4 regions of the Shewanella sp. SM29 genome follow, and region 1 is predicted to be linked to each of the others. Evidence: predicted binding sites of a transcription regulator. Region 1 holds the regulator's gene; each other region holds the start of a gene.
The links. Region 1 encodes sigma-54, which starts transcription at its own class of promoters, with help from an activator protein. Its sites were predicted from a motif close to GTTGGCACGNNNNTNGNNT; they were not measured.

Region 1 (5,486 bases):
CTATGTCCGGTGTGATCGTTTTCTGCATTATCTACGGGCATTTGTCCTCCATTGTGCGGCAAATTGGTTTGAGATCTTAGTGTTGGGCTAGGATTTAGCGGTGACTAAGCGTCAGTCGATGACACAGATTAAGGCGGCTAAGGTAAGGTTAAGGCCAGCGCAATGACCGCTAGTGTAATCACCTGTGGCTTGTATCGTCGAGCGACAAATGTTTTGCCATGTCTGAATGGCAAGTTTTTTAAACTAGACATGAAGTGAAACTAACGATGAAGTGCTTAGTGTGAAGTGAAACTAACAGGCTTCGTCAAACTTAGCGTCGATTAAGGCACAAATGGCATCGAGAGCCGGCTCTGCATCTGGGCCTTCGGCGATAAGCCTGATGGTTTTACCCATGCCAGTTTCAAGCATCAGCAAGCCAAGCACACTGGCGGCCGATGCTTGTTTATCGCCTTGTATTAAGGTGATGGTCGCATCAAACTCGGAAGCCAGTACCACCAACTTAGTGGCGGCACGGGCATGTAAACCGAGCTTATTACAGATGGTTATCTGACGCTCAAGCTTTGGCATTATTGAGCTCTCGATGACGGGCATAAACTTTATGTTTACCGTTACTAAAGCGTTTTGCCAATTGCTCTGCGACGTAAACCGATCTGTGCTGTCCACCTGTGCAGCCAATGGCCACAGTTAAATAACTGCGATTGTTACGCTCGAGGTGCGGCAGCCAAGTCTCCAGTAAATTTTCGATTTGCCAGATGAACTTATTGACCAGTGGTTGGCGATTTAAGAACTCAGCTACGGGTTCATCTAAACCAGTCAATGGTCGCAGTGCCAACTCCCAGTGGGGATTGGGCAGGAAGCGCACATCGAACATAAAGTCGGCTTCGGTGGGCATTCCGTGCTTAAAGCCAAAGGACTCGAAGTTGATCACGAGTTCTTTATCGACACTACCAAGGAGAATTTGTCTGACTTGGTCGCTTAAATCATAGATATTCAAATTCGACGTATCTATGTAGTGATCGACCAGTTTTGACATAGGCTCGAGCAGTTTTCCCTCCAGCTTTATCGCTTCTTGCAAAGAGACTCGGCTCTTCGACAAAGGATGCAAACGGCGGGTTTCGCTGTAACGCTTGAGCAGAATTTTATCGCTGGAGTTAAGGAAGAAGCTCGTTAACTCAGTATCTGGAGGTAGGCTAGCGAGTTGTTTCACTAAGACCTTATCCTGCTCAGGCATGTTACGCACGTCGACACTGATGGCGACGAGATCGTTACTGCCTTTGAGTTGCTCAAGCAAACTGCCAATCAATGGCAAGGGAAGGTTATCGACACAATAATAGCCGAGATCTTCGAGTACCCTAAGGGCGACAGATTTGCCTGAGCCTGAGCGGCCCGACACTATGACCAGTTTCATCCAGTGATTACCTGATAGAGTTCCGTTTCATCATGCGTCTTGCGTAATTGCTTTAATATTTGCTTGTCGCTCAGCTTTTCGGCCATGCAAGACAAGGTACTTAAGTGCTGCTGACATTGGTCTGCAGGCACCAGTAGTGCAAATAAAATATCAACAGGTTGCTTATCGATAGCATCAAATGCTATCGGCTCTTCACACTTAATTAGTATGGCAATGGGCTGATCTATATCGGCTAGTCGACCATGTGGAATGGCGATGCCGTTACCTATACCTGTGCTCCCCATCTTTTCGCGCGCCACTAGGCTTTCGAATATCTCTTGAGATGAGAGGGTCGGGTACTGGGCAGCGACTAAGTCGCTGATGAGTTCCAGTACCTTTTTCTTACTGCCCGGAGTGGCGCAGGTAGTGCACTCCGGCCGCAGTATGGTACAAAGTTCCATTATTAGTGTTTTGTTAACTTCTCTTTGTGTTTAATAACCTGACGGTCAAGCTTGTCAATCAGGGCGTCTATAGCGGCATACATGTCAGCATGCTCTGAAGTAGCAAAAACTTCACCACCTATGAGGTTTATTCTCGCTTCGGCAATTTGTTGCATTTTCTCAACATTGAGCACAACGTGCACATTATTGATCTGTTCGAAATGGCGTTCAAGTTTTGAAAACTTTTCTTCTACATATGCACGTAACGATTCGGTAATTTCGACATGGTGTCCACTTAGGTTTATTTGCATAGAAACGTCCTCCGATATCCACTGTAGGTTATAAACTTTTACGCTGATTAGAAGGTGGAATAAGCATAGCCTCTCGGTACTTCGCAATGGTTCTGCGGGCTACGTTGATCCCTTGTTCTGCCAGAAGCTGTGCCATCTTGCTATCGCTTAATGGTTTTTTCTGGTTTTCCGCTGCCACCAGTTTCTTTATAAAGGCTCTGATTGCTGTGGATGAGCACTCACCACCATCGTCAGTACCGACGTGGCTAGAGAAGAAGTATTTTAGTTCAAAAAGTCCCTTAGGGGTATGCATGTATTTTTGAGTTGTGACCCGTGAGATGGTGGACTCATGCATTTCTACCGCTTCGGCAATATCGTTAAGCACCATAGGCTTCATGGCTTCTTCACCATACTCAAAGAAACCTTGCTGATATTGCACTATGCAATTAGCAACTTTAAGCAAAGTATCGTTACGGCTTTCTAGGCTCTTAATAAACCATTTAGCCTCTTGCAGATGGCCGCGAATAAATTGGCTATCGGCTTGGTTTTTGGTACTGCGTGCCATAGAAGCATAATGTTGATTTACATTGATTTTTGGCATGCAGTCAGGATTTAGCTCAACGACCCAGCGGCCATTTTTCTTCGACACAGACACATCTGGGATAACGTATTCGTCATTATTGGGCGTGATCAACAAACCTGGGCGAGGATTGAGGGTTTGGATGAGTGCTATACCATCCCTTAATTCATCTTCTTTTAATTTAGTCTTACGCATCAACAACCTAAAGTCTCGGGCGGCGATCAGATCTAAATGATCTTTGATCAGCATACGGGCGTTTTCTAGGTTGGGAGTATCAGCGGCGAAATGCGACAGTTGGATCAGCAGGCATTCACTTAAATCGCGGGCGGCAACGCCTATGGGATCAAAATGCTGAATACGCTTGAGTACGGCTTCGACTTCGTCAAGCTCAACTTCAGGATTACCCATGGCTTCGAGAATTTCTTCAGTGCTTTGGGTGAGATAGCCCTGATCGTCGATGGCATCAATAATGGCGGTGGCAATGGCTAAATCGGTTTCAGAAAACGGCGTGAGGTTTTTTTGCCATTCTAAGTGTTCGTACAAACCTTCACTGGTCTCGCCTTGGAAGGGCATATCGTCTTCACGACTGCCGCCGGGGCCTGAGTTTGGGGAGGCGGTAAACACTTCATCCCATGTGGTGTCCATGGGGAGCTCATCGGGCATGGATTCTTTGGTTAGCGACTCTGCCGTGTCTATGGTGGAGCTGTCTTTTTCTGGTGGCAGAGTGCTAGATTCACTGAAATCCGTATCGGATAGCGTTTGGTTTACAGGGGTTTTAGTGGCGTCGAATTGATCCTCTTCCAGCTCGAGAAGGGGATTAGAATCTAATGCTTGCTGGATCTCTTGCTGCAGTTCTAATGACGACAGTTGCAACAGACGTATAGCCTGTTGTAGTTGTGGCGTCATGGTTAACTGTTGACCCAGTTTGAGCTGGAGTGACGCTTTCATGTTACCGCTGATCCCTACGTTATTATTGTTGGATGAGGTCGCTTATTATCATTTTGAGTGAAGCCCAATGGCGGTGTAAATTGCCTCCATTGGCTTCGCTCGATTAACTATAGCCTGAATTGTTCACCTAAGTACACAGCCCTAACTTGCTGATTGTCTAAGATCTCTGCTGGAGTTCCTTCGGCAATCAGGTTTCCGTGACTCACAATATAAGCATGTTCACATACATCTAATGTCTCGCGGACATTATGGTCTGTGATCAGTACGCCAAGGCCGCGACTTTTGAGTTGTTCGATAATCTTCTTGATGTCGATAACCGAAATAGGATCGACGCCGGCAAACGGTTCATCGAGCAAAATGAACTTAGGATTAGCGGCTAAAGCCCGCGCAATTTCGACGCGACGACGTTCGCCACCCGACAATGACATGCCTTGGCTGTCACGGATGTGGGTGATATGAAACTCTTCGAGCAGATGTTCTAGTTCTTCTTCTCGTTCTTCGTTTTTAAGTTCTTTACGAGTTTGCAGTACGGCCATGATGTTGTCATGAACAGTTAGCTTACGAAAGATACTGGCTTCCTGCGGTAAGTAACCTATGCCTTTGCGGGCACGCAGATGCATAGGATCTGCGGTTAAATCATCATCGTCGATAAAGATATGTCCCTTATCGCTCTTCACTAGCCCGACAACCATGTAAAAGGTCGTGGTTTTACCTGCACCGTTTGGACCGAGTAGGCCAACGACTTGACCGGTTTTTACCGTCAGACTGACGTCTTTAACCACTTGGCGACTCTTGTAACTTTTCGCCAGATTTTGTGCTCTTAAGGTGATTTGGGTCATTTAGAGTCCTGCTTTTTCACAGGTTTATCCGCTGGAGCATCTGATTTAGCATCATCTTGATAGTTTTCTGGCTGAATAATAGTGATCACGCGATCGTCACCACTGCCAGTACTCTCGGCCATCAATTTCTGTTGAATCATGTTATAGCGGATTAAATTGCCTGTAACTTGGCTACCCGCTTGATCTAATGACGCCATACCTTTCAGTGTTAAGGTGCGGCTTGCCATATCGTAACGAATTTCTTTCGCGCTTGCCGATGCTGGGCGGCCATCGTCTAATATTTGGCTATACGTAGCAGGGTTGCCTGTGGCGACCAAAGTTTTGCTATTTTCACCTTCAGCGGAAAATGCACGCAGTTCATTTGCTTGGATTTTTATTGAGCCTTGGGTAACTTCCACCGGACCAAAGAAGATGATCTGGTTGTTTTTGATATCCGCAGTTTGGCTCACAGCTTTAATTTTGACTTCTTGCTTTAAGTCGCCGACTTTCGCGAAAGCACTCATGCTCATAATTAGCATTAGGCTGGCAAGTAATACGTTATTTTGCTTCATATGTTCCTACTACCTGACTGGTCAATTGCACTTCTTGCGCGTTGAGGTCGGCATAAAGGCCTTGGCCTTGAATATTAAAATCTTTCCCTGTGACGTAAATGGTACGGTCAGAGGTCATTATCATAGTGTTGAGATCGAGTTCCAGATAACTGGTGGACAAGGTCTGAATCGGTTCTTCTGGGCTAATGGCATCGATAATAACATTATTTTCTAATACAACCTTGCCAGTTTCCTTGTTTAGCTTGCCCTGATCTGCCCTGAGTTGCCATTGTGCTTTACCTTGGTCTGGATAAACAAGATAAACAGGTTGAGTAAAGAAAGTTTGATTCGTTGAATCATAATGTTCCATGTGTTTCGCCGTCACACGGCTATTCACTAGTCCTTGCTCATTGAACTCAACACTGCGCAGATCTTCAACGATGAAATCTGGGGTATTTTGATCTTTTACTCT
Region 2 (5,486 bases), on a different contig from region 1:
GATTTTTGAGGTTAGACTACCTCGTTTCATTAATCCGCTGTTCATTTTGATGGCCGCTGTTATGGCACTTTGCAGTGGTTTTTACATTAGAAAATAATGTAATACATTAACAAAAGTATAGAAATGTGAACAACAACACCTTTACATTTTGATCTAGCGCAAACTTCAACCTAGATACCCCCTAAGAGGTATATTTTTAGCAGGGTTAAATCACTAAGTTTGACCATGGAGATGTCGTGATTTACAACAATAATGCAACACGGAGATGAGATGATGAAGAAGATGACAGGTAAGTCCTTTGCACTGAGTGCACTGGTTGCCGCCAGCTTCATGGCAGCGGGCGCAATGGCGAGTGATAAAACAGAGCCTCGCAACGAAGTTTATAAAGATAAATTTAAGAATCAATACAGTAGCTGGCATGATACCGCTAAAAGTGAAGAACTAGTGGATGCACTTGCACAAGATCCTAATATGGTGATCTTATGGGCGGGTTATGGTTTTGCTAAAGATTATAATGCACCACGCGGCCACATGTATGCGGTAACTGACGTGCGTAACACGCTACGTACAGGTGCACCCGCTAATGCGGAAGATGGTCCTATGCCGATGGCATGTTGGAGCTGTAAGAGCCCTGACGTACCTCGCTTGATTGAAGAGCAAGGCGAAGATGGTTACTTCAAAGGTAAGTGGTCAAAGGGTGGCCCTGAAGTGACAAATACCATTGGTTGTGGTGATTGCCATGAAAAAAGCTCTCCAAAGTTACGTATTTCACGCCCTTATGCAGACCGTGCTTTTGAAGCTATAGGTACACCTTTCAGCAAAGCGTCTAAACAAGATAAAGAATCAATGGTATGTGCTCAGTGCCACGTTGAGTATTATTTTGAGAAAACTGACGACAAAAAGAATTTTGTTAAATTCCCTTGGGATATGGGTACAACAGTTGAAAAAATGGAAGTCTACTATGACTCAATCCAATTTTCTGATTGGACACACGCCCTTTCTAAGACACCAATGTTAAAAGCCCAGCATCCAGAGTATGAAACCTGGAAAATGGGTATTCATGGCATGAATAATGTGAGTTGCGTTGACTGTCACATGCCAAAAGTGACCAGTGCTGAAGGTAAGAAGTTTACCGATCATAAAGTGGGCAATCCATTCGACCGTTTTGAAGAAACCTGTGCAACTTGCCATAGCCAGACTAAAGAGTTTTTGGTTGGCGTGACTAATGAGCGTAAAGCCAAAGTCAAAGAAATGAAGTTGAAAGCGGAAGAGCAATTAGTCAAAGCACACTTTGAAGCAGAGGCTGCGTGGAAAGCTGGCGCAACTGAAGAAGAAATGAAACCCATACTGACAGATATCCGCCACTCACAATGGCGTTGGGATTTAGCGATTGCTTCCCATGGTGTTGCAGCTCACGCACCGGATGAAGCATTGCGTATTCTGGGAACTTCGGTAAGTAAAGCTGCTGATGCTCGTGTGAAGTTAGCGCAATTACTCGGTAAAAAAGGCATCACAGATCCTGTTGCGATTCCTGATATCTCTACTAAAGCTAAAGCACAAGCAGCCTTAGGTATGGACATGAAAAAGATGAATGCTGAGAAAGAAGCATTTAAGAAAGACATGTTACCTAAGTGGGATGAAGAAGCGAAAAAACGCGAAGCCACTTATAAGTAGGTTTTAATCAATCGCGGTTGAGTTTTCAATATGAGCTAACCCCTCATGTAAATAAAAGCCCTCGCTGACTCAGCGGGGGCTTTTTTATGGAAAAAAATATCGAGTAATGTCAGGCGTTGGTCATGCTGGCTGAAGAAATACCACGGGCTAAGTCGCTATTTGATCAGTTTTAATAACGCCCTAAACCGCTCGCCTTGGGCTTGATGTTGTAATTCAAATAATAACGATTCTACGTTAGTTAATAGGGCGCCCCTGGCCGTCATCATTTGGATCCCGAGTTGTTTATTCTCAGTACTGCGTGACGATACGCAATCGGCGACTAAATGCACCGAATATTGCTGCTCGATAAGGTCACAACAGGTTTGGTAAACACACACATGGGTTTCAATACCCGCGAGTATGACGTGTTTGCGATTCGTCTTAGTTAATGCCTTTGCAAACGCGTCACAGTGCCAGCCGCTAAAATGCTGCTTGGCAATGGGTGAGCTGGTTTTCGCAAGTAAGGTTTGCAGCTCAGGGCTAGTTGCTCCGAGTTTATCGGGTAGCTGTTCTAACCACAGTATGGGAATTTCAAATAATTGTGCGCCTTGGATTAAGGTCTGTAGTTGTTGATGCAGCTTGTCACTGTTATCCATGATTTGTGCAAGTTTTCCTTGCACATCGACGATAACGAGAACACATTCTTCTGGTTTTAACATCGGGCCTTCCTTCTGCGCTTGATGATTGTCTTAGTGATGATCTTCGCTTTTGTCTAAGAGCTTGTGTTGTGATGCTCAGATTTCATCTCGATTTACGCTTCCCCCAGTAGACCCTAATTTAACCTTGTTACCAATAGGCCTAAGGTCGAATAGCTGCCGCACTTAAACTGCTCACTAAAAGAGTGCATCGCACCAGTTAGTGCTCGATTATGGTGCGTTTTTAACCTTAAAAAATAGTGTTAAAAAATTTAAACCAATAATAATCAATAGATTAAATTGTTGGCCTAATGATTGAATTACCTTTGATACAAGTTAATAACAATCGCGTTTTTTTGGAGGTCAGGATGAAACTAGTCAGCGCTATCATCAAGCCGTTTAAGTTGGATGATGTCCGTGAAGCTATCGCCGGAATTGGTATTGAGGGCATGACGGTGACCGAAGTGAAAGGTTTTGGCCGTCAGAAAGGGCATACAGAGTTGTATCGCGGCGCCGAGTATCAGGTGGATTTTTTGCCAAAAGTAAAACTAGAAATTGCCACTAAGGCTGAAAATCTCGACATGTTGATTGAGGCCATTACCACTGCGGCCCATACGGGGAAAATTGGTGACGGTAAGATCTTCGTCGTTGATTTAGAACATGCTATCCGTATCCGTACGGGTGAACTTGATACTGAAGCGCTATAAGGGGCTGACAATGGAAGAATTAACGAAATTAGGCGGCACAGTCACTGAACTACGCTTTGCACTCGATACCTTTTACTTTTTGATTTCTGGCGCTTTAGTCATGTGGATGGCGGCGGGATTCGCTATGTTAGAAGCGGGTTTAGTTCGCTCTAAAAATACCACTGAAATTTTAACTAAGAACGTTGTGCTGTACGCGATTGCCTGTGTGATGTATCTGTTGGTTGGCTACAACATCATGTATGTGGATAACACTGAAGGTGGCTGGTTACCGTCAATTGGCACCTTAATTGGTTCGCAATCAGCAGATGCGAGCCATGCATTAGAATCTGACTTCTTCTTCCAAGTTGTATTTGTGGCAACGGCGATGTCAATTGTCTCTGGTGCTGTGGCGGAACGGATGAAGTTGTGGGCTTTCTTGTTCTTTTCTGTGGTGATGACAGCGGTTATCTATCCAGTAGAAGGTTATTGGACTTGGGGCCAAGGTTTTATCGCTAAACTGGGCTTTGTAGACTTTGCTGGTAGCGGTATTGTGCATATGACGGGGGCGACCGCGGCGATTGCTGGCGTGATATTGCTCGGTGCGCGTAAGGGTAAATACGGGCCTAATGGCCAAGTGAATCCTATTCCAGGCTCTAACTTGCCAATGGCAACCTTAGGTATGTTTATTCTGTGGATGGGCTGGTTTGGCTTTAACGGCGGCTCGCAATTAATGGTGTCGGATGCGGCGAATGCAAGCTCAGTGGCGAAAGTGTTTGTGAATACTAATACTGCAGCGGCTTTTGGTGCCATCTCAGCTCTTATCGTGTGTAAGATGATTTGGGGCAAAGCGGATTTGACCATGATCCTTAACGGTATTTTGGCTGGATTAGTGGCAATTACGGCAGATCCTCTCTCGCCTTCATTGTTAATGGCGGGTGTGATTGGTTTAGTGGCGGGCGGCGTGGTGGTGTTCTCGATTGTGGGCTTAGATCGCATTAAGATCGACGATCCCGTCGGTGCGATTTCAGTACATGGTGTGGCTGGTTTCCTTGGTTTAATGTGTGTGCCATTATCCAATGCCAATGCAACTATTACCGGACAGTTGACGGGGGCAGCGATCATTTTCACTTGGGTATTCTGCTCATCATTTGCAGTCTGGTATGTGATTAAGATAACCATGGGGATCCGTGTTACTGAGGAAGAAGAATACAACGGTATGGATGCTTCTGACTGCGGTATTGATGCCTATCCTGAGTTTGTTACGGTCAAAAATGCGGGCTGATTAAACTTGCACATTAACGCGTGATTCACCTTGATACTTAGCTTGGATCGAGGGATAGTGAAGCAGAGCCTAGGCTCTGCTTTTTTATGGGTAATCAATGTGATTGAAGTTTAAGCACTGGGTCGCAAGCTTAATTACTGAGCAATTCTGTTTTCTTGTATAAATTAAGGAGTGTTCTATGAGCTTGAATATAAAAACAATAGGTCAATTTTCGCGACTAAGTCTTATCGTCATTTCTGGCTGGATATCGGTTTCTGCCTTTGCAGGAGAAGTGATCGTTAATCGCTCAAGTGAGCCTGTCGATGCCTTTGCCGTGCGTGATCAAGTGCTCAAGGATTTTGAATGGCAGGAGTCGCTTCGTCGCCAGCAGCAAATCCAAATTTTGCAGGCTTTACCCTCAGGTTGCGTTACAGTCATGAAACCCTATCGACATTTTACCTGTGGGGAGCATAACTATCGGCCGTATGATTATCAGCAGCGTGAGTTATACATAGAAGTTGACCGACCTTCACAATAGTTAATTCGTTAAATTATTTGCAATTATTTTCAATCGATCGCGATTATCATTTTTTGTAACCATTTTATGTCGTCTTTTTCACCATTTGTAATAAGCTCAAATAGGAGCTAATGGTGTGGGAGGGCGTATGTCGAAACTATTCCGAGCCGTATACTTGAGTACGATCTTGAGCGTTGTATTCAGTCAATTGTTTGCTTGTAGCTCGACGACCATTGAGCCTAATCCGTCGGATCTTGAGTCGTTACTTGCCGATTCACTGTTTACCCCTGTGGCCGATATTCCTTCTGTTGCGGATATCTTTTATCTGCCCCCCGAGGTTGTGACAGACGTAAAACGTCGCTATGGGATATACACTTTGTCACATAATAACAACATGTTAGCCAATGAATGGCTAGCTAGTTATATCAATGCGAGTCAAACCAATAGCGCTAACATTGATTTTCTATATCAAGATAATCTGACCCAAATTGCCCGTGAAACCTATGCCCAAAGGGCGGGTAATTGCATGTCTTTAGTGGTCATGACTTCTGCGTTAGCGGACATATTGAATGTGAGTGCTGAGTATCAAGATATTGCGATAGAACCCGTATGGGATAAGCAAGGTGATTTCTATTTAATCAATGGGCATGTGAATTTACGCTTACGTCCACCTG
Region 3 (5,486 bases), on a different contig from region 1:
ATTGAGTCACTACGAGTTAACAGTATGTAACTAAGTAGAAATGACTTGGCTAAATTAGCAACAAAAGACAACGTTGTCAAAAAATAATTCATTTATATTCATTAAGTTACAGAATGTGAATCGGTATTTTTCTGACACCCGTCAAACATTTATCAGCACCTACTGTTATAAACTCGTGCTTGAAACTAAATCTTACCTAGGTATAATGCCCACCTCGCTTCGGGGGAGTAGCTAACTGGATTTCGAACCATCGTCATCTAGGGTGAACATCAACATACTTGGCAACATGCCATGGTGTTCACAGCAAATCATAGATTTGCCCAGCAAGACCTGAGCACAATTACCGCACCTAGGGGTGGACGGTTTATTGTGCTTATGTCATAACCACCCCTAAAGGATCACACTTGGAAGCCCTACTTGCCTCAACCTTTACGGTTGCTATCGCCGAAATTGGTGATAAAACTCAATTACTTGCACTAATCCTCGCCGCAAGATTTAAAAATAAAACCGCCATTATTTTAGGTATTTTGCTGTCGACATTATTTAACCATTTTGCCGCCGCTTGGATTGGTCAATGGGCCATTAACTGGGTAAGCCCAGATCTTGCACGTTATTTAGTGGCTGCGTCCTTCTTCGCGATCGCTCTTTGGGTGTTAATCCCAGATAAAGTCGATGCAGAAGAGAGCCGTTTCTATAAAATGGGCCCCTTTCTCGCTACCTTTATCCTGTTTTTTATCGCCGAAATGGGGGATAAAACGCAAATCGTAACTGTGGTATTAGCCGCAAAATACGATTCATTAACGATGGTGGTTGCAGGCACAACCTTAGGCATGCTGCTTGCTAACGTACCCGTAGTGATCGCAGGCCACTTCAGCGCCGAAAAATTACCTATGTTGTGGATACACCGTGGCTGCGCGGTATTGTTCGCACTCTTAGGCGTAGCAACACTGTTCTTCTAAGAATCGAGGCTGTGGTTTTGCTGCAGAATAAAATTTCTTCACGCAATATTTTATTCTTTTAAACCTAACCGTTTTGCAAGTCGGTGCAAATTACCTGTATCGATTTGCAATATTCTTGCACACGCAGCCCAATTTTGTTGATTCGCGGCTAAAACTTGACGAATAAGTTGACGCTGATATCTCTCAGTCGCCGCCTTAAGCCCCAGTATAACACTGGAATTATCTTGCGATTGTCGCTCACGACAGGCCGACTCAGACCTAAATGCTAATTCACTGGCTGGCGTTGCGGCATCTGATGGCCTATCTTCGTCGACTGTTCTGTGTGCTTGATTCATCAAAGAATCGAGCTGAAAATGTTTATCACTTAAGCTGATGTAAGCCGTTTTTAGCTCGGCTTTCGCCAACACCGCAGCCCTGTGTATCGCATGCTCTAGCTCACGCACATTACCCGGCCATGTGTATTGCTCTAATAACTGCTGCGCTGCGGGTGTGATATTGATATGGGTGAGTCCTAACTTCGCTTTACAACGTTCAAGAAAAAAACCTGTCAGCATAACAATATCTTGCCCACGCTCTCTTAATGGTGCTACGTGGATAGGAAATACGCTCAACCTATGGTAAAGATCGAAACGAAAGCGCCCTTCCGTTGCCTCTTGGTGCAGAATTCGATTAGTGGCGGCAATAATCCGAGTATTAACTTTTAGGCTCTTATCACTGCCCACTCGCTGTAATTCACCGTATTGTAAAACCCTCAATAACTTAGCTTGCAGCCCCAAGGGAAGCTCCCCGATTTCATCTAAAAACAAGGTCCCCTTGTCAGCGAGTTCAAACTTGCCTTGCCTATGACTGATTGCCCCCGTAAATGCCCCTTTTACATGCCCAAATAACTCGCTTTCGGCGACGGACTCCGGCAATGCAGCGCAGTTCAAATAGATAAGTGATTTATCGGCTCTGGTCGATTGATTATGTATCGCCGCGGCCACTAACTCCTTACCCACACCGGTTTCGCCGGTAATTAATACCGATAAGTCAGTGCCTGCCACGGCACTTATCTGCTGCTTTAGCGATTGGATCTGTGTGGATTGCCCTATGATCTCCTGCTGACTAGCAGGACGATTGAGCACCTCAGTGCCATTGGAAACTTCAACAACTTGGGATTCTAGCTGTTGCATCAATAACGCAGTATTAAGACTGGCTGCGGCCAGTGCGCTGATCACACGCAACTCGCTATCACTAAAACCATCAAACTGATGAGGGTTGAAACCATCAATGGTGAGCGCCCCAATTAAGCGATCGTTCGCGATTAGTGGTAAACCAATGCAAGCATGTACATGTAAGTTCGCACTATGATGTGGAATTAAACCATCATACGGATCGGGAAGTTCACTGTCGGCAGGGAAACGAACCACATCGCCAGCACGGGCGATAGCCTCTAATCTCGGATGCTCACTAATTTGAAAGCGCCGCCCTAACACTTCGGCAAAGAGCCCATCTATCGCCAAGGGGACAAATTGCTGCTCCCGAAATGCCAATAATGCCGCAGCATCACAATTGACACGCCGCCTGACCACTGCCAACAAACGCTCAAATCTGTCTTGCGTCGACACGCCGACAGTTAAATCTAAGGCTAACTGAGTTAAATCAGCATGGGCACTCATAGCACATCCACAGTCAAATAAAGTCATATTGACAACAGTGTAATGTCAATTTGACCAATGTCAAATTGTCATTATGACACCAACAAGTGATTTCAAATGTTGAAATACGTTAATACCAATAAAAATCAACGTCTTACAATGTTGGCATAGTGAGTGCAATAAGAGATTTAACTAAATAAGCAAGATTTACGTAGCGCATTCATTATTAATTATCACAGGTGTATTTATGACTATTCATGTAAAAAACAATATCCACTGGGTGGGTCAACGCGATTGGGAAGTGCAAGATTTTCATGGTACTGAGTACAAAATAACTAAAGGCACAAGCTACAATAGCTACCTTATCCGTGAAGAAAAAACCGTGTTAATTGATACAGTTGATCATCGTTTTAGCCAGCAATTCTTACAAAATCTTGAAGCTGAAATTAATTTAACCGATATAGACTATATTGTGATGAACCATGCAGAGGAAGACCACTCAGGCGCCCTGACTGCATTAATGGCCAAAATTCCTAACACTCCAATTTACTGCAGTGAAAATGCGGTCGACTCCATTGTAGGACATCACCACCACCCAGAATGGAATTTCATTACCGTAAAGACAGGGGATAGTTTAGCGATAGGCAATGGTAAGCAACTGATATTTATCGAAGCACCTATGTTGCATTGGCCAGATAGCATGATGACATACCTCACCGAAGATGCGGTTTTATTCAGTAACGATGCCTTTGGCCAACACTATTGCGACGAACATTTATTCAATGATGAGGTTGATCAAAATGAATTAATGGAACAATGCCTACGGTACTACTCAAACATTTTAACGCCCTTTAGCAGCCTAGTGACGGCTAAAATTCACGAAGTATTAAGCTTTAATTTACCTGTAGATATGATCGCAACTTCACACGGCATTGTGTGGCGTGATAATCCTGCCCAAATTATTCACCAATATTTAGCTTGGGCCGACGCTTATCAAGAAGACCGCATCACGATTTTCTACGACTCTATGTCCAATAATACTCGCATGATGGCCGACGGTATTGCTCAAGGTATTCATGATGTTGACCCCAATGTAGCAGTAAAAGTGTATAACGTCGCACGTCATGATAAAAACGAAATCCTTGCACAGGCATTTAGGTCAAAAGGTATTTTAGTCGGCTCATCCACCATGAATAATGTGATGATGCCTAAAATTGCCGCCATGCTTGAAGAAATCACGGGCCTGCGTTTTCGCAATAAAAAGGCGGCAGCTTTTGGTAGTTATGGCTGGAATGGCGGCGCAGTCGATAGAATTCACACTCGTTTGATGGATGCTGGTTTTGAAACCTCGGTGGGATTAAAAGTCAAATGGCGTCCCGATCGAGATGCGATGCAAGAATGCCGTCAGCACGGCCAGCGAATCGCGCGAGAATGGGCATTGCGTCCCCTCGATAGCGCGAATAGTCGCTCTATCATTAATCAAGTCATGTCAAAACCTAACCAAGCCACCACAGCCAGTCAAATAGCTGAAAATACTGCTACTAATAACGTCCCTGTGACGGCACCGATTGCAACAAAAGCGTGCGAATTAAATGATACACAATCAATGATTTGCACCGTTTGCCAATGGGTTTACGACCCTGAAAAAGGAGAGCCTAATCAAGATGTCATTGCTGGCACACCTTGGACTCAAGTGGCCGAAGACTTCCTCTGTCCCGAATGTGGCCTAGGTAAAAGCGTTTTCGCTATCATAAAAAATGAGGTGACTAATGTCTAAACCTATCGTCATTATCGGCAGTGGATTCGCGGCATATCAGCTAGTCAAAACACTGCGACGTTTAAACCGCGAACAACCGATTACAGTTATCACAGCCGACTCTGGTGACGAATACCATAAACCAGATTTAAGCCATGTGTTTAGCCTTAAAAAAATGGCGTCAGACCTCATAAAATTGACCGCGACTGAATTTGCACATGAGCAACAAATTGATGTAATAAATCACTGTGAAGTCATAAAAATAGATAAAGTTCGTCAGGTAGTCTGTTGCCATCAAGGACGCGAAATTGCGTACAAAAAATTAGTGCTTGCCACGGGTGCACGACCCTTTATTCCACCTATAGAGGGGGATGGCGTCGATATCATCCACACAGTTAACAGCTTAATGGAGTATCAGGCCTGCGAAGCAGACATCCATGGCGCGAGGAGAGTACTGGTTATCGGTGCTGGTTTGGTCGGAGTTGAACTGGCAATGGACTTAGCAACTGCAGGTAAGCAAGTGTTTTTGGTCGATCCACAAGCGAGCTTAATGCCGAATATGCTACCCGAAATGTTAAGCCACAAACTGACCGCTGTACTAAAGCAGTATAACGTCACAGTGCAATTGCAAACCCGAGTCAGCCAACTGCAACACCAAGATGGCAGTATCTCTGTGTGCCTAGATAATGACCAGCGGTTTATTTGTGATGCGGTTATCTGTGCAGCGGGACTTCTCCCTAACAGTCAACTTGCCCAGCATGCGGGGCTAGAGGTCAATAAAGGTATCGTCGTTAACGAATGCTTACAAACCAACGATGCCCATATTTATGCGCTAGGTGATTGCGCCCAAATCAACGGCCAAAATAGGGCCTATTTGCAACCTGCGTTACTGAGCGCCAATGCGCTAGCGAACACATTACTGAACCAACCGACAGCAGTGAATTTTCCCGCCATGCTAATTAAAGTGAAAACGCCACTGTTACCTATGCAGCTCAGCGGTATAACAGTGAATGGCGTCCATCGCTGGCAAGTCGATATTGATGCTCAAGGAAGCTGTATTAAAGCATTCGACGTGGATGAAACATTTATAGGATTTATCGTAACCGAGGATAAAATGCAGCAAGCATTTGGATT
Region 4 (5,486 bases), on a different contig from region 1:
CCATCCATGCGTCTGCTTGCGTCCTGCGTCGTCCCTGTAATCCCTTTTCGTCCCTGTGTATCAAACTTGCGTGAGATAACACTCAGTCCTTTGACCTGTAAATCCATTTTACAGAGCCTGTCACTTCCTATGACTTTTTTCCTATTGCATCCTGCAAAAATTTGTCTTCCATAGAGTAGTACAAGCTGTTCACCCTTATACTTTATCCTTGCCTCGACACATCCTGTCTCGAGTTCATGCTTAATCCTTAAGCGTGTCCTGTATTCTTCCTGAAATCCATCATCCTGACGATACGACTCACTGTCTCTAATCATCCTTGAAAAGCAATCCTGCTTTTCCTTAGCCTATCCGAGGCGAGTTTTCCTACCGTCAGCGATTTCAACCTTGAAATCTTAATTCGTTGCTTCTTGCGTCCCTTTGGCCTGTTTCGCTTTCCTTGCTATCCATTTGCTTTGGCCATGAGTGAATTCTACGTTAACCCTAACGTTTTTGTTCGGCTCAAAGAACGGACTACAAAAGAAATTACGGTAAAACATAAACTAAACAAACATAAGTAAATGATTCTATTTAAAATTAAACACAAGAGAACAAAAAACAATCAAAAAGAAAACATTATGTCCTACAGCGTTTGTAAGCGATCTCTCACACGGGCATGGGCATCTCACTCGGACGGCTTTTTTAACGCTTAAAAAAGCCGCTGATCATCTGAGCAAACATTACCCAATCAGCCATCAAACTGTAAAAGGGATACTGAAATGTCGCGGGTCGATTCTTCTCGAATACGAAGTGTCCTACCCACGCAAAACCGTAGCCAACGACCGGAATAAACCAACATAGCCACCATGCTTCTGAAACCAAGGCAATGCCAATCAGCAGCAGAACTAAACAACTGCCAACAAAGTGTAATTGCCGGCAAGTCGGGTGCTGGTGTTGGGATAAATAGAAAGGATAAAAATCGGCGAAACGTTTATAAGAGTTAGTCATCTTGTTGAACCGAATAGAATAAAAGCTGGCCATGGACACTGCCGATACTCAGCTCGCCTATGGATACAAAGTCATGCTGCGTAAACAGTTGCAAGTGGTTCTCCTGAGCGACAAACACACCAATGCCATCCAAATCAGGCTGCTCATCACACCAACTCACCACAGCTTGCACTAACTTATGTCCAAGTCCTTTGTGCTGTTCATTTGGTGCAAGAGCAATAAACTGCAAAATACCGCAGTGCTTACTAGGTAAAAGTTCAATAATACTGGACTCTTTGTTCATTAGTGCTTGAGTCGATTGCCAACCTGTACCTAACAACATCTTTAAGCGCCAATGCCAATAACGCCCTTCCCCTAAAGGCACTTCTTGAGTAACTACACAGGCTAACCCAAAGAGTCTTTCATGGTCGAATAAACCAATGAGGGCTTGTTTTTGTTGCCATAACGTATTGAGTTCTTCCCTGATTGCGGCGCGCAATTTTTGCTCATAAGCGGCTTTGTCTGAAGTAAAGAGTGAATCAACAAAAAAAGGATCATCATGGTAAGCGTTATAGAGAATAGAAGCGGCAATGCGTAAGTCTTCCGCGGTCAAATAGACTGCGCGGCAGTCCTCCAGAATTTCATTGTCCATCGTTAGCATTCCTTGACTTAGCTCACACTTTTTTATGCGTAACTGTTAATCTACCAAGGAAACTAAAAAGTGCAAATTTTAATCATAGATTGCATTTTTCAATCAGGCGCTTACTCTAAACGAAGGCACTATACTGAAAAGGAAATAATGATGGACACAACTCCAGTAGACTTAAGCCACTTGTTTGAGCAACTCGGTTTAGACAGTAGCGACGAGGCCATAGCGCAGTTTATTGCAACCCATGATATCGACCATCACATCCATTTAAGCCAAGCGCCCTTTTGGACCCCTGCCCAAAAGAGCTTTATCATTGAAGGTTTAGAAGCCGATGCCCTCTGGACTGAGCCCATTGAGCAATTAGACACTCAGCTACGTAAACGATAAGACTCGTTGGTTCAGATTTTACCGTAAGCCGTTTCGCCCCAACCCACTAAGGCATTGTTGCTCAGCACGATAGGCGTGCATTCATCCTTAGTGGTTTTTCCATCGCCATTATTACGCTGGGTACGATAAAACAACACTAAGACTTCTTTATTGGCTTCACCTTGTTGAGCACTTTGTTGAATATAGGCTTCACTAAAATCAGCGGTGCCCATTAAGATCATCACTTGGTCTTTAGGCATACCTAAGCTCAGTTTGGTTAAGTTAGTGCGATTTTTATCCTGCACTTTCTCCCAAGATTCGCTGCTATCCCAGCCCGATTCTCCATCACCGACATTGACCACGCAGCCGCTAAGACCTAAGCTTGCGAGCCCTAAAAAAGTGATGGCGATAAGTTTGTTATTCAATTTATGGTTCATCATATGACATCCTGTGTAATTATTATTGAAGCTTAAAAAATGGTATTTCGGCTGGACAATAAGCAAAATAAATGCCACAAGACAACACACTGTTTTTAAATGAAAAAATTAATTATTATTTTAAAATTGGTTTAAACAATTCAACAAATTAAGGAATTTTGCTAATTATGAGTCCCCTTGACCAAGTATTAGCGGCCGCACGTTCGCTCGAAGCCTGCGGTAAAGTACCGAGCCTTGCCTTAATTAAAACCCGTTTAGGTAGTAGCCTACCTTTACCTATATTGATCCAAGGCTTACAGCAATTTAAATCTATGCCTAAGGCAGATCGCGAGCGTTTAGCTGAGTTGCAAACTATCAGCCCTACAACTGACGTTCCCGCAACTAACGATACCTTAACCCTTGCTGTGCTCGCCGAGCGCATGCAGATGCAACAGGCGTATTTTGAACGTCATGCTGAGCAGCAAAAAACAGAAATAATGCAATTAAAAAACGAACTGCTTGAACTTAAACAACGCATCAACTTATTAGAAATCCAAGGAAAAACAGCTTAATGTTTGTCACTGAACTGCGCTTCGAATGCTTCGCCGACACCACGATATCTGCCGCCGAGAAGGCCATTAATCAGCTCCTTGAAGCCTATCGAGCTAATGGCCAAATCTTAGGACGAGAATTTGCGGTCGCCTTTAATGACGGTGAGTTTAGAGTGCGTTTATTGATGCCAGAGAAAAGCAGTTTAGCGCACAAATATCACAGCCCTTGGGTCAAAAAAGCCTTAGTAGAATTAACCGACGCTAAACTACTCGCGCCGCGGGAAAAGTTTATTGGTCAGGATATCAATTCTGAAGTAAGTAATACCGAAACACCCAGCTGGCAACTGCTATACACCAGTTTTGTGCATATGTGCTCGCCCCTACGCAGCGGCGACAATTTATTGCCCATTCCCCTGTACCGTATACCCGCAACCTTTAATGGCGATCATAAACGTATTATCCGTTGGCAGAGCGAATGGCAAGCCTGCGACGAGCTGCAAATGGCGGCGGCCACTAAGGCAGAATTTGCCGCGCTAGAGGAATTATCGAGTCCTGACAGTGATTTATTTCGCAGAGGTTGGGATTTGCGCGGTCGTATCGAATATCTCACTCAGATCCCGACCTATTACTACTTATATCGCGTTGGCGGCCAAGATTTGGCCTCAGAAAAAACACGACCTTGCCCATGTTGTGGCAGTCATGATTGGAAACTCGATGAACCTTTATTGGATATGTTCCATTTTCGCTGCGAGCCTTGCCGCATAGTGTCGAATCTGTCTTGGGATCATCAATAACATCTGTTTATCCCCTTGCAAAACTCAACCTAAAATAAGCCACGCTTAGGTTGAGTTAATACCTAGGTTAATAATAAAAATGTCGCTCACAGAAGTTAACGTTTACCGAAAAGGTTTTGCCACATACGTTTAAAACTGGCGAAAATACCAGGATGTTCTAATGCGGGCATAGGTAGTTCTTCATGTTTAACGGGTGGTGCTATCCGTGGCGATAATGCTTCAATAAACGCAGTCAAACTCGAGGACAATTGCTCAGATTGCACTTCACCAGGGATTTCAATCCATACGCTACCATCACTGTTATTGATGGTGAGCATTTTATCTCCCTCATCTAACAGACCGATAAACCAAGTCGGTGACTGCTTCAGTTTTTTCTTCATCATCAGATGACCAATCAAGTTTTGTTGCAGGCAGTTAAAATCGTCATCATTCCAGACTTGCAGTAACTCCCCTGTGCCCCACTTAGAGTCAAATAATACTGGGGCGGAGAAATAATGACCGTAAAAATCATTGATCTCTGGCCATAAAGTTAACTCCAGTGCATGCTCTACATTGGCGAAACAGCCTTCAACTTTGCGTTTCACTGGCTGCCAAGAAACAGCCTGTTCAAGATCCGGTTGAAATTCGCCCTGAATACACACAGAAGGCTCACCCTGTGGGTAATAACGCGGTAGTTCACCTAAACTCGTTAAGTAAGCTTGATGATAGTTTTGCAAAAATTTATCGAGTGCGGGCAGACAAGACACTTAAGCACAATCCAATTTCAGGTATAATGTGCGCCTATTTTGACATGGAAACAGTATTGATGACACAGAATCACGATCCCTATAGTGATGCGCAAGCGCTTGTTGGCCTGACTTTAGGTAAAGCCACCGACTACCAAGCCGAGTATGATGCGTCGCTGCTGCAAGGGGTTCCACGCTCACTAAACCGTAATGCTATTGCACTCACTGGGACGTTACCGTTTCATGGTGCCGATATCTGGACGGGTTATGAGCTGTCTTGGTTAAATGCCAAAGGTAAGCCTATGGTGGCCATAGCTGAATTTCATTTAAGCTATGAAAGCCTGAATCTGATTGAGTCGAAATCGTTCAAACTGTATCTCAATAGCTTTAATCAAACCAAGTTTGATAGCCTAGATTCACTGCAAAAAACCTTAGTGCAAGACTTAAGTCAGTGTGCTCAAGGTGATGTTAGCGTTAAGATTATCGAGCCAAAAAGCTTTGGTATTCAGCGTATTATTGAGTTACCAGGCACTTGTATTGACGATCTCGATATTGAAGTCAGCGATTATAGTTTTAATCCTGATTACTTAGTTAACAGTACAGACGATAAGCAAACGGTCGCGGAAACGCTTAATTCAAACCTGCTGAAATCCAACTGTTTGATCACTTCGCAACCCGATTGGGGCAGCGTGATGATCCGTTATCAAGGCCCTAAAATCGATCGCGAGAAACTGCTGCGCTATTTGATTTCTTTCCGCCAACATAACGAATTCCACGAGCAATGTGTCGAGCGAATTTTCGTCGATTTAAAACGTTTTTGCCATTGCACTAAATTGACAGTTTACGCCCGCTACACGCGTCGCGGTGGTTTAGATATCAACCCTTATCGCAGTGACTTCGAGCAACCTGGTGAAAGCCACAGACTCGCAAGACAGTAATGACCTTCTTAGGCTATTAGATTAACAATCTGAGATAGAAAATAAGGTTTAAAAACTGCAACAAAGCTCTGAATCGCTAGCCCT

Region 2: a site for sigma-54 is predicted at 2,651-2,669, ahead of L5L77_RS04600 (P-II family nitrogen regulator). Genes of this name have one in related genera too.
Region 3: a site for sigma-54 is predicted at 2,758-2,776, ahead of norV (anaerobic nitric oxide reductase flavorubredoxin). Genes of this name have one in related genera too.
Region 4: a site for sigma-54 is predicted at 2,476-2,494, ahead of L5L77_RS03130 (DUF3192 domain-containing protein). Genes of this name have one in related genera too.

What each region holds. Positions count from the first base shown of each region.
Region 1 covers NZ_JAKKRN010000012.1:51,632-57,117, forward strand. The annotation lists gene mgtE (magnesium transporter) at 1-41, opposite strand, end outside; gene L5L77_RS10320 (HPr family phosphocarrier protein) at 292-567, opposite strand; gene rapZ (RNase adapter RapZ) at 554-1,408, opposite strand; gene ptsN (PTS IIA-like nitrogen regulatory protein PtsN) at 1,405-1,848, opposite strand; gene hpf (ribosome hibernation promoting factor) at 1,851-2,138, opposite strand; gene L5L77_RS10340 (RNA polymerase factor sigma-54) at 2,167-3,645, opposite strand; gene lptB (LPS export ABC transporter ATP-binding protein) at 3,753-4,484, opposite strand; gene lptA (lipopolysaccharide transport periplasmic protein LptA) at 4,481-5,035, opposite strand; gene lptC (LPS export ABC transporter periplasmic protein LptC) at 5,022-5,486, opposite strand, start outside.
Region 2 covers NZ_JAKKRN010000004.1:237,514-242,999, forward strand. The annotation lists gene narQ (nitrate/nitrite two-component system sensor histidine kinase NarQ) at 1-45, opposite strand, end outside; gene nrfA (ammonia-forming nitrite reductase cytochrome c552 subunit) at 271-1,674, shown strand; gene L5L77_RS04595 (hydrolase) at 1,830-2,372, opposite strand; gene L5L77_RS04600 (P-II family nitrogen regulator) at 2,717-3,055, shown strand; gene L5L77_RS04605 (ammonium transporter) at 3,066-4,316, shown strand; gene L5L77_RS04610 (hypothetical protein) at 4,495-4,833, shown strand; gene L5L77_RS04615 (tetratricopeptide repeat protein) at 4,961-5,486, shown strand, end outside.
Region 3 covers NZ_JAKKRN010000010.1:14,795-20,280, reverse strand. The annotation lists gene L5L77_RS08770 (TMEM165/GDT1 family protein) at 405-959, shown strand; gene norR (nitric oxide reductase transcriptional regulator NorR) at 1,010-2,617, opposite strand; gene norV (anaerobic nitric oxide reductase flavorubredoxin) at 2,844-4,373, shown strand; gene norW (NADH:flavorubredoxin reductase NorW) at 4,366-5,486, shown strand, end outside.
Region 4 covers NZ_JAKKRN010000003.1:168,286-173,771, reverse strand. The annotation lists gene L5L77_RS03145 (DUF962 domain-containing protein) at 679-984, opposite strand; gene L5L77_RS03140 (GNAT family N-acetyltransferase) at 977-1,615, opposite strand; gene L5L77_RS03135 (DUF2789 domain-containing protein) at 1,766-1,999, shown strand; gene L5L77_RS03130 (DUF3192 domain-containing protein) at 2,011-2,418, opposite strand; gene L5L77_RS03125 (hypothetical protein) at 2,583-2,966, shown strand; gene L5L77_RS03120 (Zn-ribbon-containing protein) at 2,966-3,739, shown strand; gene syd (SecY-interacting protein) at 3,835-4,485, opposite strand; gene queF (NADPH-dependent 7-cyano-7-deazaguanine reductase QueF) at 4,545-5,402, shown strand; gene L5L77_RS03105 (LysR family transcriptional regulator) at 5,485-5,486, opposite strand, start outside.